DNA from 3 places in the Faecalibacterium sp. Marseille-P9590 genome. Region 3 is predicted to be linked to each of the others. Evidence: predicted binding sites of a transcription regulator. Region 3 holds the regulator's gene; each other region holds the start of a gene.

Region 1 (4,499 bases), on a different contig from region 3:
TCCAGACGGTTCAGGAACTCGGGACGGAATTTGCTCTTCAGCAGCAGATCGATCTGCTTGCGGGCATCCTCACTCAGCTCGTTGGAGCCCTCGGCGCGGCGCTGCTCCAGGTCGTTCAGGATGATGTCACTGCCGAGGTTGGAGGTCAGGATGATGACGGTGTTCTTGAAGTCCACCGTGCGGCCCTGACTGTCGGTGATGCGGCCATCGTCCAGCACCTGCAGCAGGATGTTGAAGACGTCGGGGTGAGCCTTTTCCACCTCATCGAACAGCACGACGCTGTAGGGTTTGCGGCGGACGGCCTCGGTCAGCTGGCCGCCCTCTTCATAACCGACGTATCCCGGAGGCGCGCCGATCAGGCGGCTGACGCTGAACTTCTCCATATACTCGGTCATGTCGATACGCACCATGTTCCGCTCGTCGTCGAACAGAGCCTGTGCCAGAGCTTTTGCCAGTTCGGTCTTGCCGACGCCGGTGGGGCCGAGGAAGAGGAAGCTGCCGATGGGGCGGTTGGGGTTTGCGATGCCGGCGCGGCTGCGCAGGATGGCTTCGCTCACCTTGGTGACGGCCTCATCCTGGCCGATGACTCTCTTGTGGAGCACATCGTCCAGATGCAGCAGCTTCTCGCGCTCACCCTCCACCAGCTTCTCCACGGGGATGCCGGTCCAGCGGGCCACGATGCGGGCGATCTCCTCGTCGGTCACGCGGTCGCGCAGCAGGCTATCTTCCTTCTTGGCGGCGGCGATCTTCTCTTCTTCTTCCAGCTGTTTCTGCAGCTGAGGCAGCTTGCCGTATTTCAGCTCAGCGGCCTTGTTCAGATCGTATTCGCGCTGTGCCTTCTCGATGGCGGCGTTGGTCTGCTCGATCTGCTCGCGCAGAGACTGCACCTTGCCGATGGCATTCTTCTCGTTTTCCCACTTTGCCTTCATGCTGTGGAACTTATCCTGCAGCTCGGCCAGCTCTTTTTCGAGGTCGCGCAGACGGCTCTGACTCAGAGCGTCGGTCTCCTTTTTCAAGCTGACCTGCTCGATCTGCAGCTGGGTGATGCGGTGGGCGAGGTCGTCCATCTCGCTGGGCATACTGTCCATCTCGGTCTTTATCATGGCGCAGGCTTCATCCACGAGGTCGATGGCCTTATCGGGGAGGAAGCGGTCGGTGATATAGCGGTCAGAGAGGGTGGCGGCGGCGATCAGTGCATTATCGCTGATCTTCACGCCGTGGAACACCTCGTACCGCTCTTTCAGGCCGCGCAGGATGGAGATGGTGTCTTCCACGGTAGGCTCATCCACCTGAACCGGCTGGAAGCGGCGCTCCAAAGCGGGGTCTTTCTCGATATACTGGCGGTACTCGTCCAGCGTGGTCGCGCCGATGCAGTGCAGCTCGCCGCGGGCCAGCATGGGTTTCAGCAGATTGCCGGCGTCCATTGCGCCGTCGGTCTTGCCGGCACCCACGATGGTGTGCAGCTCATCAATGAAGAGGATGATCTTGCCCTCGCTCTTCTTCACCTCATTCAGGACGCTCTTCAAACGCTCCTCGAACTCGCCGCGGTACTTTGCGCCAGCCACCAGAGCACCCATGTCCAAGCTGAACACGGTACGGTCTTTCAGGTTTTCCGGCACATCGCCCCGGACGATACGCTGGGCCAGACCCTCGGCGATGGCCGTCTTGCCGACGCCCGGCTCACCGATGAGGCAGGGGTTGTTCTTCGTTTTACGGGACAGGATGCGGATGACATTTCGAATTTCCTGGTCACGGCCAATGACGGGGTCCAGCTTCTGCTTGCGGGCCAGGTCAACGAGGTCCTGACCATACTTCTGCAGGGCATTGTAGGTGTCCTCGGGGTTGTCGTTGGTCACGCGCTGGTTGCCGCGCACGGCGGTGAGCTGCTGTAAGAACTTATCCTTCGTGATGCTAAAGGCGCGGAACAGCTCGGAGGTGTTCTGGGTCTGCTCGTCCAGCAGGGCGAGGAAGATATGCTCGACGCTGACGTAGTCGTCCTTCATGGCCTTGGCCTCGCGGGCGGCGGCGCTCAGCACCTTGTCGGTGGCCTGCGAGATATAGACCTTGTCGGGGTCACGGCCAGAGCCGGACACCCGGGGCATTGCGGAAAGCTTTTCGGCCACAGCGGCGGAGAAGCTGCCTGCGTCCACATTCAGTTTCTGGAGCAGCTGGGGGATAAGGCCCTGCTCCTGTGTCGCCAGAGCGTGGAGCAGATGCTCCGGCTCCAGTGCGTTATGCTGATACTCCACAGCCAGCTGCTGCGCCGCCTGCAGAGCCTCAAGGGTCTTCTGGGTATATTGATTGGTATTCATAAAGTCAAGCCTCCATTCATACCGGAAGTTGAGATCTGATGTCGGATGAGAGAGATTACATTCTGTTGCTTTAGCACTCTTACTCATCGACTGCTAAAAATATACTCCAAACACGCTGCAATGTCAATAGGCAAAACCCGGAAGAGCCTCAGATTCACAAAAAGTTTGCAAAAATGCAAAAAATCACACCATATCGTCTCACGAAGGCAAACAAAAGGCCCCTGCCGGGCGGAAAGCCACAGCAGGGGCGGAAGGAATGAGAGGATCATTCAGCAAACAGCGGGGTGGACAGATAACGGTCGCCGGTGTCGGGCAGCAGGACGACGATGTTCTTGCCTGCGTTCTCGGGACGCTTTGCCAGCTGGATGGCAGCCCAGACAGCAGCACCGGAAGAGATGCCCACCAGAACGCCTTCCTTGTGGCCGATCAGGCGGCCGGTGGCAAAGGCGTCGTCATTTTCGACGGTGATGATCTCGTCGTAGACCTTGGTGTCCAGCACGTCGGGGACGAAGCCTGCGCCGATGCCCTGGATCTTGTGCGCACCGGCGGTACCCTTGCTCAGGACAGGGGAGGTAGCGGGCTCAACGGCCACGACCTTGACGCCGGGATTCTTGCTCTTGAGGTACTGGCCCACACCGGTGATGGTGCCGCCGGTGCCGACGCCGGCCACAAAGATGTCAACCTTACCATCGGTGTCGTCCCAGATCTCGGGGCCGGTGGTGGCGATGTGAGCCTTGGGGTTGGCCGGGTTGACGAACTGGCCGGGGATGAAGGAGTTGGGGATCTCTTTTGCCAGCTCGTCGGCCTTGGCGATAGCGCCCTTCATGCCCTTGGCACCCTCGCTCAGCACCAGCTCTGCGCCGTAAGCCTTCATCAGCTGGCGGCGCTCGACGCTCATGGTCTCGGGCATCACGATGATGATGCGGTAGCCCTTGGCAGCTGCCACGGCAGCCAGACCGATGCCGGTGTTGCCGGAGGTGGGCTCGATGATGACGGAGCCGGGCTTGAGCTTGCCGGAAGCCTCGGCGTCATCGATCATGGCCTTGGCAATACGGTCCTTGACGGAGCCGGCGGGGTTAAAGTATTCCAGCTTTGCCAGAAGCTTGGCAGAAAGGTCTGCATCCTTCTCGATATGGGTCAGCTCCAGCAGCGGGGTGTGGCCAATCAGCTGGTCTGCGGAAGTATAGATCTTGCTCATAATAGTAAACCTCCCTATTGCGGGCGATGCGCCCGGCTGCACCGGATAAAGCCGGCGTCGTCTCGATGTCCCTCATATTCCCGTTAAACCAATGTGATTTGTGGGTTTGACTGTATTATAGTCTCCTTTGGGGCAGTTGTCAATGAGAAATCGAAAATTTCTGATTGAAAAGTTATAAACCCTGTTGTATAATAGGTTAAAACGAACGGAAGCGTGTTTCGCAGCTGACCCAGCTGCCTCACAATAATAACAGGAAAGAAGAGAAAGGAATGTCTATGATTGTTTCCACCAAGGGGCGCTATGCGCTGCGCGTGATGATAGATTTGGCTGAGCACCGCTCTGAAAAATATGTCCCGCTGAAAGAGGTCGCCGCCCGGCAGGAGATCTCCGAAAAATACCTCGAAAACATCCTCAAGGTTCTGGTGCAGAACGGCTTCCTCGAGGGTCTGCGCGGCAAGGGCGGCGGCTATCGTCTGACCCGCGAGCCCGACCAGTACACCGTGGGTGAGATCCTGACCCTTACCGAGGGAAGCCTTGCACCGGTGAGCTGTCTTGCACAGGGCGCGGCATCCTGCCCCCGGATGAGCAGCTGCCGCACGTATGATATGTGGAAGGGCCTCGATGACCTTATTGAGGACTACTTTGGAAAGATCACCCTTGCCGACCTCGCCGCACCCGATGAGGCAGGCAACGACTATGTTATCTGAATGATGAGCAAAAGAAAATCCCTGCCATCGGCAGGGATTTTCTTATGTGCAGATCGAATCAGGAAACGACCGCGCCGCTGGTCAGCGTGCTGGTGACAGCGTCCATCAGGGCCACCATGGTGCAGTAGTTCTGGCCGTAGGTGTCCGCATAGGCGGAGTAGGTGTCGATCTGCTCCTGCGTGGGGGCGATGTCCAGAGACTCGGCCACGGCCTGATAGAGCAGAGCTTCCTTGGAGTAGTCTTCCAGATTGCTCTCGAGGTGGGCCAGCATGGCGTCGGTGT
Region 2 (4,499 bases), on a different contig from region 3:
GAAGTAGATGATAAAAGCACCCATTACTGCAATAGCAATGAGCAATCCAAACTCAACCCAATTACCTAAAAGTTCAAGTCCTACGACCGTACCTAAATAACCAACAATCAATGTAACGATTGCTGCCAAAATCGCTTTACCCATATAATCACACTCCTTTGTCAAATTCCGATTTATCAAATAAGAATTTCCGTCAATTTTTCTCTTGATGCGGCTCGCTTCTAAGAGTAGGAACGAACTGTTCTGTTGCCGGAGACCGACCATTCGGGTCGGTCTCCGGCAGTATTTTTGTTATCGCGTATTAAAAAACAGCCGGAACGACTTTCTGCTGCGCTACATCGATGATGCCGTATGTATTCAGTCTGAGTTTGGGAATGACCGGAAGGCTGACGAAGGCGAGGGTCATAAAAATGCCGATGTCTTCCGCCACGCCATGTGCCTTGAGGGCATCGTTCAGCGCCTGCATTTTCGCCGCAACGCTCTCTGCGCTTTCGGTGCTCATCAATCCGGCCACCGGAAGCGCAAGTTCTGCCACGACCTGTCCATCTGCCACAAACGCAAGTCCGCCTTTGTTTTTCCGCACAGTGTTGCCGGCCAGCATCATATCGGTATCGTTGTCCCCTGCCACGATCAGGTTATGGGAATCATGTGCGATGCTCGATGCAACGGCTCCGCATTTCAGGCTGAAGTTTCCTAAAAAGCCAATGCCCACATGGCCGGAGTGATGATGCCGCTCAAAAACGGCCAGTTTTACGATGTTGTGTTCCGGGTCCACACCGGGAGCTTTGCCCGGATGCCGTTGGAACGGGATGATTTTTTCCTCCGTAAGCAGCTCGCCCCGGTTCAGGCAGATGACACGCTCCTGCTCCCCGCTCCCCCGAAGTTCCAAATCCTCCAGTGTGATTTCATCCAAATCGAACGAGTTCATGACGCGTGCAAAGCGCGCATGGTCGATTTCAAGCGATGCGGGTTTCAGCGTTTTTCCGTGCTCGGCCACCAGCGTGCCATTCTTGTAAACCCGTTCGACCGTAAAGGATTCAAAATCCGATACTACAATGAGGTCGGCAGCATACCCCGGTGCCACGGCACCGTGCTGCTTTAATCCAAAATACTGTGCCGGAACCAGCGTCGCCATTTTGACGGCCACTGCTGGGTCTGCGCCCAGCCGGATCGCTTTACGGATGTTGGAATCGATGTGTCCGCTGTCCAGCAGGTCACCGGGGTGCTTATCATCCGTCACCAGCATACAGCGGCTGCAATAGGGCTCCCGGAACAGCGGCATCAGGGCCTCCATATTTTTGGCAGCCGTTCCTTCCCGGATCATGATGTATTGTCCACGCCGGAATTTTTCCATGGCTTCCTCGATGTTGGAGCACTCGTGATCGGACTGAACACCTGCCGCAATATAAGCATTCAGGTCCTTATCGCTCAAGAGCGGCGCATGGCCATCCACGATCTTTCCCGCTTCGGTGCAGTCGCGGATCTTCTGCAGGATCTTCGGGTCACAGCGCACCGTCCCATAGGCATTCATCAGCTCCGCAAGCCCCAGCACGCGGGGATCGCCGTAGTAAGGCCGGAGCTGTTCTGCGTTCAGCACCGCACCGGATTCATCCAGATCCGTGGCCGGAACACAGGAGGGCAGCATGAAATAAACCGAAAGGGTCAGATTTTTTGTCGTTTCCAGCATAAAATCCAAGCCTTCCAGCCCCGCAACGTTCGAGATCTCGTGTGGGTCTGTGACCACCGCAGTGGTACCGTGGGGCAGCACTGCCTGCTCGAAAGCCGGACCACAGAGCATGGAGCTTTCGATGTGGATATGCCCATCGATCAGGCCCGGGCAGACATATTTGCCGTGCAGATCAACTTCTTTCCGGCCATGATACGTGCCCACGCCCACGATCGAATTTCCGCTGATGGCAATGTCAGCGGTGTCGATCTCATCGGTAAACACATTGACAATTCTGGCATTTTTCAAAACCAGATCAGCCAAAGCATCTCCTCTGCCTGCCGAGATCCGGCGTTTCAGCTCATCAGACTGCATAGAAACATCTCCTCTCTCTGAAGTTCGATTTTCTCACCTGTGGATTGGTTCTGCCATTATTCTACCACGCCTTGCCGCTGCGGAAAAGATGTCGGGAAACAAAAATGGCCCCGGAGGGCTTGTTACAGCTCTCCGGGGCCACCTTATGTGCGTTGTGCCTTGGCGCACACGACCGGCGTTTTACTCGATTGCAATCAGATTCGGGTTCTCAGGCAAAGCCTTCGTCTGCTGAGGAGCAGGCAGCTCGATGTGCAGGACACCATCCTCGAACTTTGCGTGGATGTCTTCCTTCTTCACATCGCCCACGTAGAAACTGCGCGCGCAGGTGCCGGAGAAGGATTCGCGCCGCAGATAGCGGCCCTTCTTATCCTTTTCATCGTTGCTGTGGCTGCGCACTGCCTGAATGGTCAGGTAGCCGTCGTTCAGATCCATCTGAACGTCTTCCTTCTTGCAGCCCGGCAGGTCAACAGCTACTTCGTAGCCATTGTCCGTCTGTTTGACATCGGTCTTCATCATGTTTGCACCACGCTTACCAAAGGCACCACGAGCCTCACGGTTCATAGCACGTTCCAGTGCAGCGTCATTCCAGAACGGATCGAAGAAATCATCGAACAGGTTTTCATGGAAAACAGTCGGCATAAGCATAAATCATTCCTCCAATCCCGGCGTTCGGGTCGGGGCAAAAAATCTGAAGCGTCCACTCGGAAAGGCTTTCCGGAGAGCCTTGCAGCTCTCCTTTTGCCCTTCCTCCTGAGCACGCCACTGTTATAGCACCGTTAATTAGCAATGTCAATAGAAGAGTGCTAAAATTCACGAAAGAATAATACTTTTATAAAATCCTATGCAATCTTTTCAAAATTCAGTCGTATCATCGCATTTTATATCATCTTGGCAATCATGAAGCACAACAGTTCATATGCTTCCCGGATGTCCTCCGGCAGACGTTTCAAAGTCTCGTCCCGCAGTTCCTGCGGCATCCCGTAAAAAGCTTCGGCAATGCCGCCGGTGATGCAGGCAAGGGTGTCGCTGTCGCCGCCCAGAGAGGCCGCATTGCGAAGTGCATCCTCAAAACTGACGCTTTCCAGAAAAGCAATGATTGCTTCCGGCACAGTTTCCTGACAGGTCTCCACATGATGATAGGTCGGCCGAATTTCATCGCAGGTACGGTTCAGGTCATAACCGAAGGTCTGCTCCACATATTGTTTGATTTCCGGCTTGCTGTGGCCGGTACGGGCCAGAAAAATCACTGCCGCCGTGGCCTGCGCGCCTTTGATGCCCTCCGGGTGGTTGTGGGTAACTTCAGCGGTCACTTTTGCCATTTCCAGCGTTTTGTCCAGCGTATCGAACAGCCAGCCCGCTGCCGACACCCGCATAGCCGAGCCGTTACCGAAACTGCCATAGGGATTCGGATTTTCTGCGTGCAGCCACCGGCGGAACATCCCGCCGTAACCGGCATGGGGATATTCACGGCCCCAGAACCGCATTTCATGCTGCACTGCACAAAATGTTCTCTCCGGCAGACCCTTTCCATCAATCAGACCAACTGCCACCGCAGCGGTCATGACGGTATCATCGGTGAAGTGCGATTTCTCGCTCAGCAGCGGAAAATCCTTGTGCTTGTAATTGTTGTGGTCAAATTCATAGGGACTGCCCACGATGTCACCCAAGATTGCTCCTAACATGGCTGTTTCCTCCCTTACCTATGATACCGCTTCTGGAAATCAGCTTCGATTTGTTCTTTCCACTATGCGCCGATGGACGCGCAGCAGGGTGCCTCCCGCATCCGGGAGACTGTCTCGCTGACAACGTGGTAGTTGACCGCCACGCCCTGTGCGTCATTCTCAAACCGCACAGCCCGGTCAGACGAGATGCCGAAGCGGGCAGCTTCCTTCACGGCGTCCATGTTGGCACCGAGGAACAGGAACTCCCAGCCGTACTGCTCTTTTTCCCGCTCGATCATCCGGCGGATCTTCTCATAGCTAAACCGTTTGCTGGCGTTTTCCAGTCCGTCGGTGGTGATGACAAAGATGACCTTTTCGGCACGCTCGTCCTCCGGCAGATGGCGCTGGATATTCACCATCTTTTCCATGCCATAACCAATGGCATCCAGCAGCGCCGTGCAGCCCCGGACGTAGTAGTCCTTTTCGGTCAACGGCGCAACGGCGTGCAGCGGAAAGCGGTCGTGCAGTAGCTGCACCTCATGGTCGAACAGGATCGTGGTCACATTGGCCTCGCCCTCCTGCTCCTTCTGCCGGGTCAGCATAGCATTGAACCCGCCGATGGTATCCTGCTCCAGCCCGCCCATGGAACCGCTGCGGTCCAGAATGAAAACAAGCTCGGTAAGATTTTTCTTCATAATAAATGCCCTCCGTTTTGTGGTGTATCGCTTTCGTTGGCAAAAGGATACCACAAACCGGAGGGCAAAAGGTCAACGGGCAGGCGACAAATCACGCACCCA
Region 3 (4,499 bases):
CATATCCAGATGCTTGGGGCCGGTAGCGTCAGCAGTGATGAAGGGCAGGTTGATCTGGCTGCTCATAGCGCTGGACAGCTCGATCTTTGCCTTCTCGGCAGCTTCCTTCAGGCGCTGAGCGGCCATCTTATCCTTGCGCAGGTCGATGCCGTTCTCGGTCTGGAAGGCGTCAGCCATCCAGTCGATGATGCGCTGGTCGAAGTCGTCGCCGCCCAGATGGGTGTCGCCGTTGGTGGCCAGAACTTCGGTGACGCCGTCGCCCATCTCGATGATGGAGACATCGAAGGTGCCGCCGCCCAGGTCGTAGACCATGATCTTCTGGTCATCTTCCTTATCGATGCCGTATGCCAGAGAAGCGGCAGTAGGCTCGTTGATGATACGCTTGACGTTCAGGCCGGCGATGGTGCCGGCGTCCTTGGTAGCCTGACGCTGGCTGTCGTTGAAGTAAGCAGGAACGGTGATGACGGCCTCGGTGACAGGCTCGCCCAGATAAGCCTCCGCATCAGCCTTCAGCTTCTGCAGGATCATAGCGCTGACCTGCTGGGGAGTGTACTCCTTGCCGTTCAGGGTCACCTTGTGGTCGGTACCCATCTGACGCTTGATGGAAGAAACGGTGTTCTCGGGGTTGGTGATGGCCTGACGCTTTGCGACCTGACCGACCAGACGGTCACCGGTCTTGGTGAAGCCAACAACAGACGGGGTGGTGCGGGCGCCCTCGGAGTTTGCGATGACGACGGGCTCGCCGCCCTCCATGACAGCCACGCAGCTATTCGTAGTACCAAGGTCAATACCAATGATTTTGCTCATAAATGAAGTCTCCTCTCAAAAGAACTTGTTTATCTCATGCTTAGATATGAAGCGGATGTCTATATTCAAAACCCCTGCGGGTCTTTGCGGATTTACTCGGCCACCACGACGGTCGCGTGGCGGACGATCTTGTCGCCCAGCTTGTAGCCTTTCTGGTACACCGTGATGACGGTGCCGCTCTCCTGCCCGTCCGGGGCGGGGATCTGCTGGACGGCGTTCATGAAGTTGGGGTCAAAAGGCTTGCCCAGCGCCTCGATCTCCTCTACATGGAGGGCATCCAGTGCCTTGGCGGCTTTGTCCAGCGTCATAGTCACGCCCTTTTTGTAGTTCTCGTCGGTGGTGGGGGCGTTGGCTGCCATTTCCAGCGTGTCCAGGATGGGGATGATCTGGTTCACGGCGAAGGACACGCCATCGTTGAACTTCTGGTCAGCCTCGCGGGTGGAGCGCTTGCGGTAGTTCTCGTACTCCGCTGCCATCCGGAGCAGCTGGTCTTTGGCCTGTGCGGCGTTCTTCTCGGCTGCGTCGAGCTTTGCCTTTACGGCGTCCATCTCGCGTGCCTTCTTATTGAACCAGCCATCTTTCTTCTTGGCGTCTGCGGGTTCTGCCTCGGTCTCCTTCTCGGGGGCTGCGGCGGTCTCGGGCGCTTCCTGAGGTGCGGCTTCGGTCTCCTTTGCTTCCTGCTCGGGAGCTTCTGCCGTCTTTTTGGTCTCTTCGCTCATTCCAGATCCTCCTTATATATCACAGTCCGCCGGGGTGCGGCCATCTGCGGGGTGTCTTTTCGTTTGCCGCTCATGCCCTCGCCAAGCTCGTCGGCAAAGAGGTGGAGCAGCGGCATCAGCTTCTGGAAGGGCATCCGGGTCGGCCCGATCAGGGCCACCGTACCCCACAGCCCGCCGCCTACCAGGTAGCGGTCGCTGACGATGCACAAGCCGGGGATCTGAGGTTCCAGATCCTCACCCAGCAGCACGCTCTCACTGCGGTCTGCCGGGGGTGCGATGATGTGGGCCGCCTGCTCTTCGTCGTTCAGCAGGGTGAGGATGTCGCCCACCTTGCCTTCGAGCTGCGGCCAGTTGAGCAGGTACTGCTCACCGCCCAGAAATACGTGGGGCTGTGCGGAATCCTGCAAAATCGCAGCGGCTGCGCTGATGACCGGAACCAGCTCCGGGTCGATTTGGCTGCACAGCTCTGCCAGCAGCCGGTTGGACAGGTCCACCGGCGCAACGAAGGTCAGGTTGCGGTTGAGCAGCGCGGCCAGCGCAGCGGCGTTCTCGCGGGAGAGGCCGGTGCGGACCCGCGCCACACGGGTGCGAACGTAGCCCGCCGTCGTGACGGCCAGTACAGCCGCCGCGCTGCGGCCCACCTGAACGACTTCGTAGTGGGCGACGCAGAGGTCTTCGGCACAGGGGGTGCTGACGGCCGCGGTGCAGCCGCTGATGGCGGCCAGCGCCTTTGCAGCGCCCTGTGCGAGCTTTTCCGGCTCATGGTCGAGGCTGGCGAAAACGGCTTCGACGCGGGCGCGGGTCACGCGGTCCAGCGGCTGGTCGTCCGTCAGCAGATTGTCGAGATAATAACGGTAGCCTTTGGCACTGGGGACACGGCCCGCGCTGGTGTGGGGCTGCTCCAGCAGACCCAGCTTGGTCAGCGCCGCCATTTCGTTGCGCAGCGTGGCGCTGGACACAGCCATATCAAAATAGTTTGCCAGCACACTGCTGCCCACAGGCTCGCCCTCGAGGCCATACAGCGCCACGATCGCCTGCAAGACTCGCTGCTTGCGTGCATCCATCGTCATAGCGCCTGCCTCCTTTTTGGCTTTCGTTTCTTTAGCACTCCGTCTTCCTGAGTGCTAAGACCATTATAGCCAAAAATTTTCCCCTGTCAATAGCTTCTCGAAAAAGTTTATAAAGATTCATAATTCTGTCATAAACAAAAAAGGGAGCGCCTGCCAGAAACGCAGACGCTCCCTCTATTATAATAATGTTCACTCTTCCATCTGCTTTGCCAGGAACGCTGCCGCCACAGCCACAGCCTTCTGCTGGGCAGGGTCGGGCTGCTGGGTGCGGTCCTCGGCCAGCAGACCCACGGCCCCGGTGACATCCCCTGCCGCGATGATGGGCCACGCGCAAAGCAATGGCCGCAGCGAACCCTCGCAGGGCAGCAGGACATGCTCGGGGTCACCCTCGCTGAGGTAGGGCTTGCGGGACTCCATCACCTTTTCCAGCGGCTGGCTGACGCTGCGGTCGGCAAGGTCGCGCCTCCCCGACCCGGCTGCGGCGAGGATGCGGTCACGGTCAGCCACGAAGGCCGTCAGGGCGAAGCTTCGGCTCAGTACCTCGGCGTACTGCACCGCCACCCCCTGCAGCTCCCCCACCGGGGAATACTTCTTAAAAATGACCTCGCCGTCGCCGGTGGTGAAGATCTCGAGGGGGTCACCGCGGCGGATACGCTGGGTGCGGCGTATCTCCTTCGGGATGACCACCCGGCCCAGCTCATCGATGCGGCGGACGATTCCGGTTGCTTTCATCTGTGTACCATCCTTCCCATTCTGCATTTTCCCATGCTGTGTAGTTATTATGTGGAAGCGGCAGGGAAATATACACCTGCCCGCCCTGTGTTTGCCAAACAGGGGCGGCTATGATACAATGAGCTTATATTTATAGCAGTTTGCGTTTTTAATGCACAAGCAACATCCGCAAACTGCATATCGCAAATATGCTATTTTGATAGGCACTATTTTTGAAAATTGCGATAGAAAGGATGGGCAGAGGATGCAGCAGATTTTGATTTTGGGCGGCGGCGCAGCCGGTCTGGCCGCTGCGCTGGCGGCAGCACAGACCGCAGAGGGCCGCGCACACATCACCGTGCTGGACAAAAACGTGAAGGTGGGCAAAAAGCTTCTGGCCACCGGCAACGGGCGCTGCAATCTCGACAACCGTGACATCACGCCGGAGCGGTACTTCACCAGCAGCCCCAAGGCCCTGCGCCGCCTGCTGAGCGCCGTGGACGAGGCTGCGCCGCTGGCGTGGTTCGAGAGCCTCGGCCTCTACCCCCGCACCGACGAGGCCGGGCGGGTGTACCCGTATTCCAATCAGGCAGCGGACGTACTGGCCCTGCTGGAGCACCATCTGTCGAGACTGGGCGTCGAGGTGCGCACCGGCTGCACCGTCCAGAACCTGAGCCAAAGCCGGGGCGGCTATGCCGTCCAAATCGAGACAGAGGCAGGCCGCGAGACCCTGCGGGCCGACGCCGTCATCTGCGCCATGGGCGGTGATGCCGGCCCTCAGTTCGGCACCGATGGCTTCGGCACCCGGTTCGCCGCCCAGTGCGGCGGACGGATGGCCCCCCTCTATCCCTGCCTGACAGCCCTGCAGTGTGCTCATCCCCGCAAGTCGCTGGCCGGCATCCGGGCCAAGGGCTGCGCCAGCCTGCTGGACGGCGCAGATGGCCGCGTGCTTGCCCGGGAAACGGGCGAGGTGCAGTTCACCGAGTACGGGCTTTCGGGCATCTGCATCATGCAGCTTTCGGGTCTGTTGGCCCCGGGGCGCGGGCCGAAGCGGCCTGTCGCGGCCCTCGACCTCTTCCCTGCTCTGAGTGAAACCGAGCTGGCCGCGCTGTTCGCCCAGCGGGTCGGACTACTGGGCAGCGAGGCGGCAGAGTTCTGGCTGGGCTTGCTGCCCGCAAAGCTGGGCCGTGCC

What was found. Region 3 encodes HrcA, which represses chaperone genes, less so after heat shock. Its sites were predicted from a motif close to TGTTAGCACTCNNNNNNNNNGAGTGCTAACA; they were not measured.
Region 1: a site for HrcA is predicted at 2,381-2,411, ahead of clpB (ATP-dependent chaperone ClpB). Genes of this name have one in related genera too.
Region 2: a site for HrcA is predicted at 2,820-2,850, ahead of J3349_RS01870 (Hsp20/alpha crystallin family protein). Genes of this name have one in related genera too.

The regions. Positions count from the first base shown of each region.
Region 1 is NZ_JAFREF010000012.1:53,809-58,307, forward strand. It holds gene clpB (ATP-dependent chaperone ClpB) at 1-2,312, opposite strand, end outside; gene cysK (cysteine synthase A) at 2,578-3,510, opposite strand; gene J3349_RS11975 (RrF2 family transcriptional regulator) at 3,786-4,217, shown strand; gene J3349_RS11980 (FKBP-type peptidyl-prolyl cis-trans isomerase) at 4,276-4,499, opposite strand, start outside.
Region 2 is NZ_JAFREF010000001.1:372,711-377,209, forward strand. It holds gene J3349_RS01860 (binding-protein-dependent transport permease) at 1-144, opposite strand, end outside; gene ade (adenine deaminase) at 302-2,041, opposite strand; gene J3349_RS01870 (Hsp20/alpha crystallin family protein) at 2,222-2,686, opposite strand; gene J3349_RS01875 (ADP-ribosylglycohydrolase family protein) at 2,920-3,723, opposite strand; gene J3349_RS01880 (vWA domain-containing protein) at 3,786-4,397, opposite strand; gene J3349_RS01885 (macro domain-containing protein) at 4,489-4,499, opposite strand, start outside.
Region 3 is NZ_JAFREF010000008.1:10,341-14,839, forward strand. It holds gene dnaK (molecular chaperone DnaK) at 1-807, opposite strand, end outside; gene J3349_RS09600 (nucleotide exchange factor GrpE) at 900-1,526, opposite strand; gene hrcA (heat-inducible transcriptional repressor HrcA) at 1,523-2,596, opposite strand; gene J3349_RS09610 (stage V sporulation T C-terminal domain-containing protein) at 2,786-3,328, opposite strand; gene J3349_RS09615 (aminoacetone oxidase family FAD-binding enzyme) at 3,573-4,499, shown strand, end outside.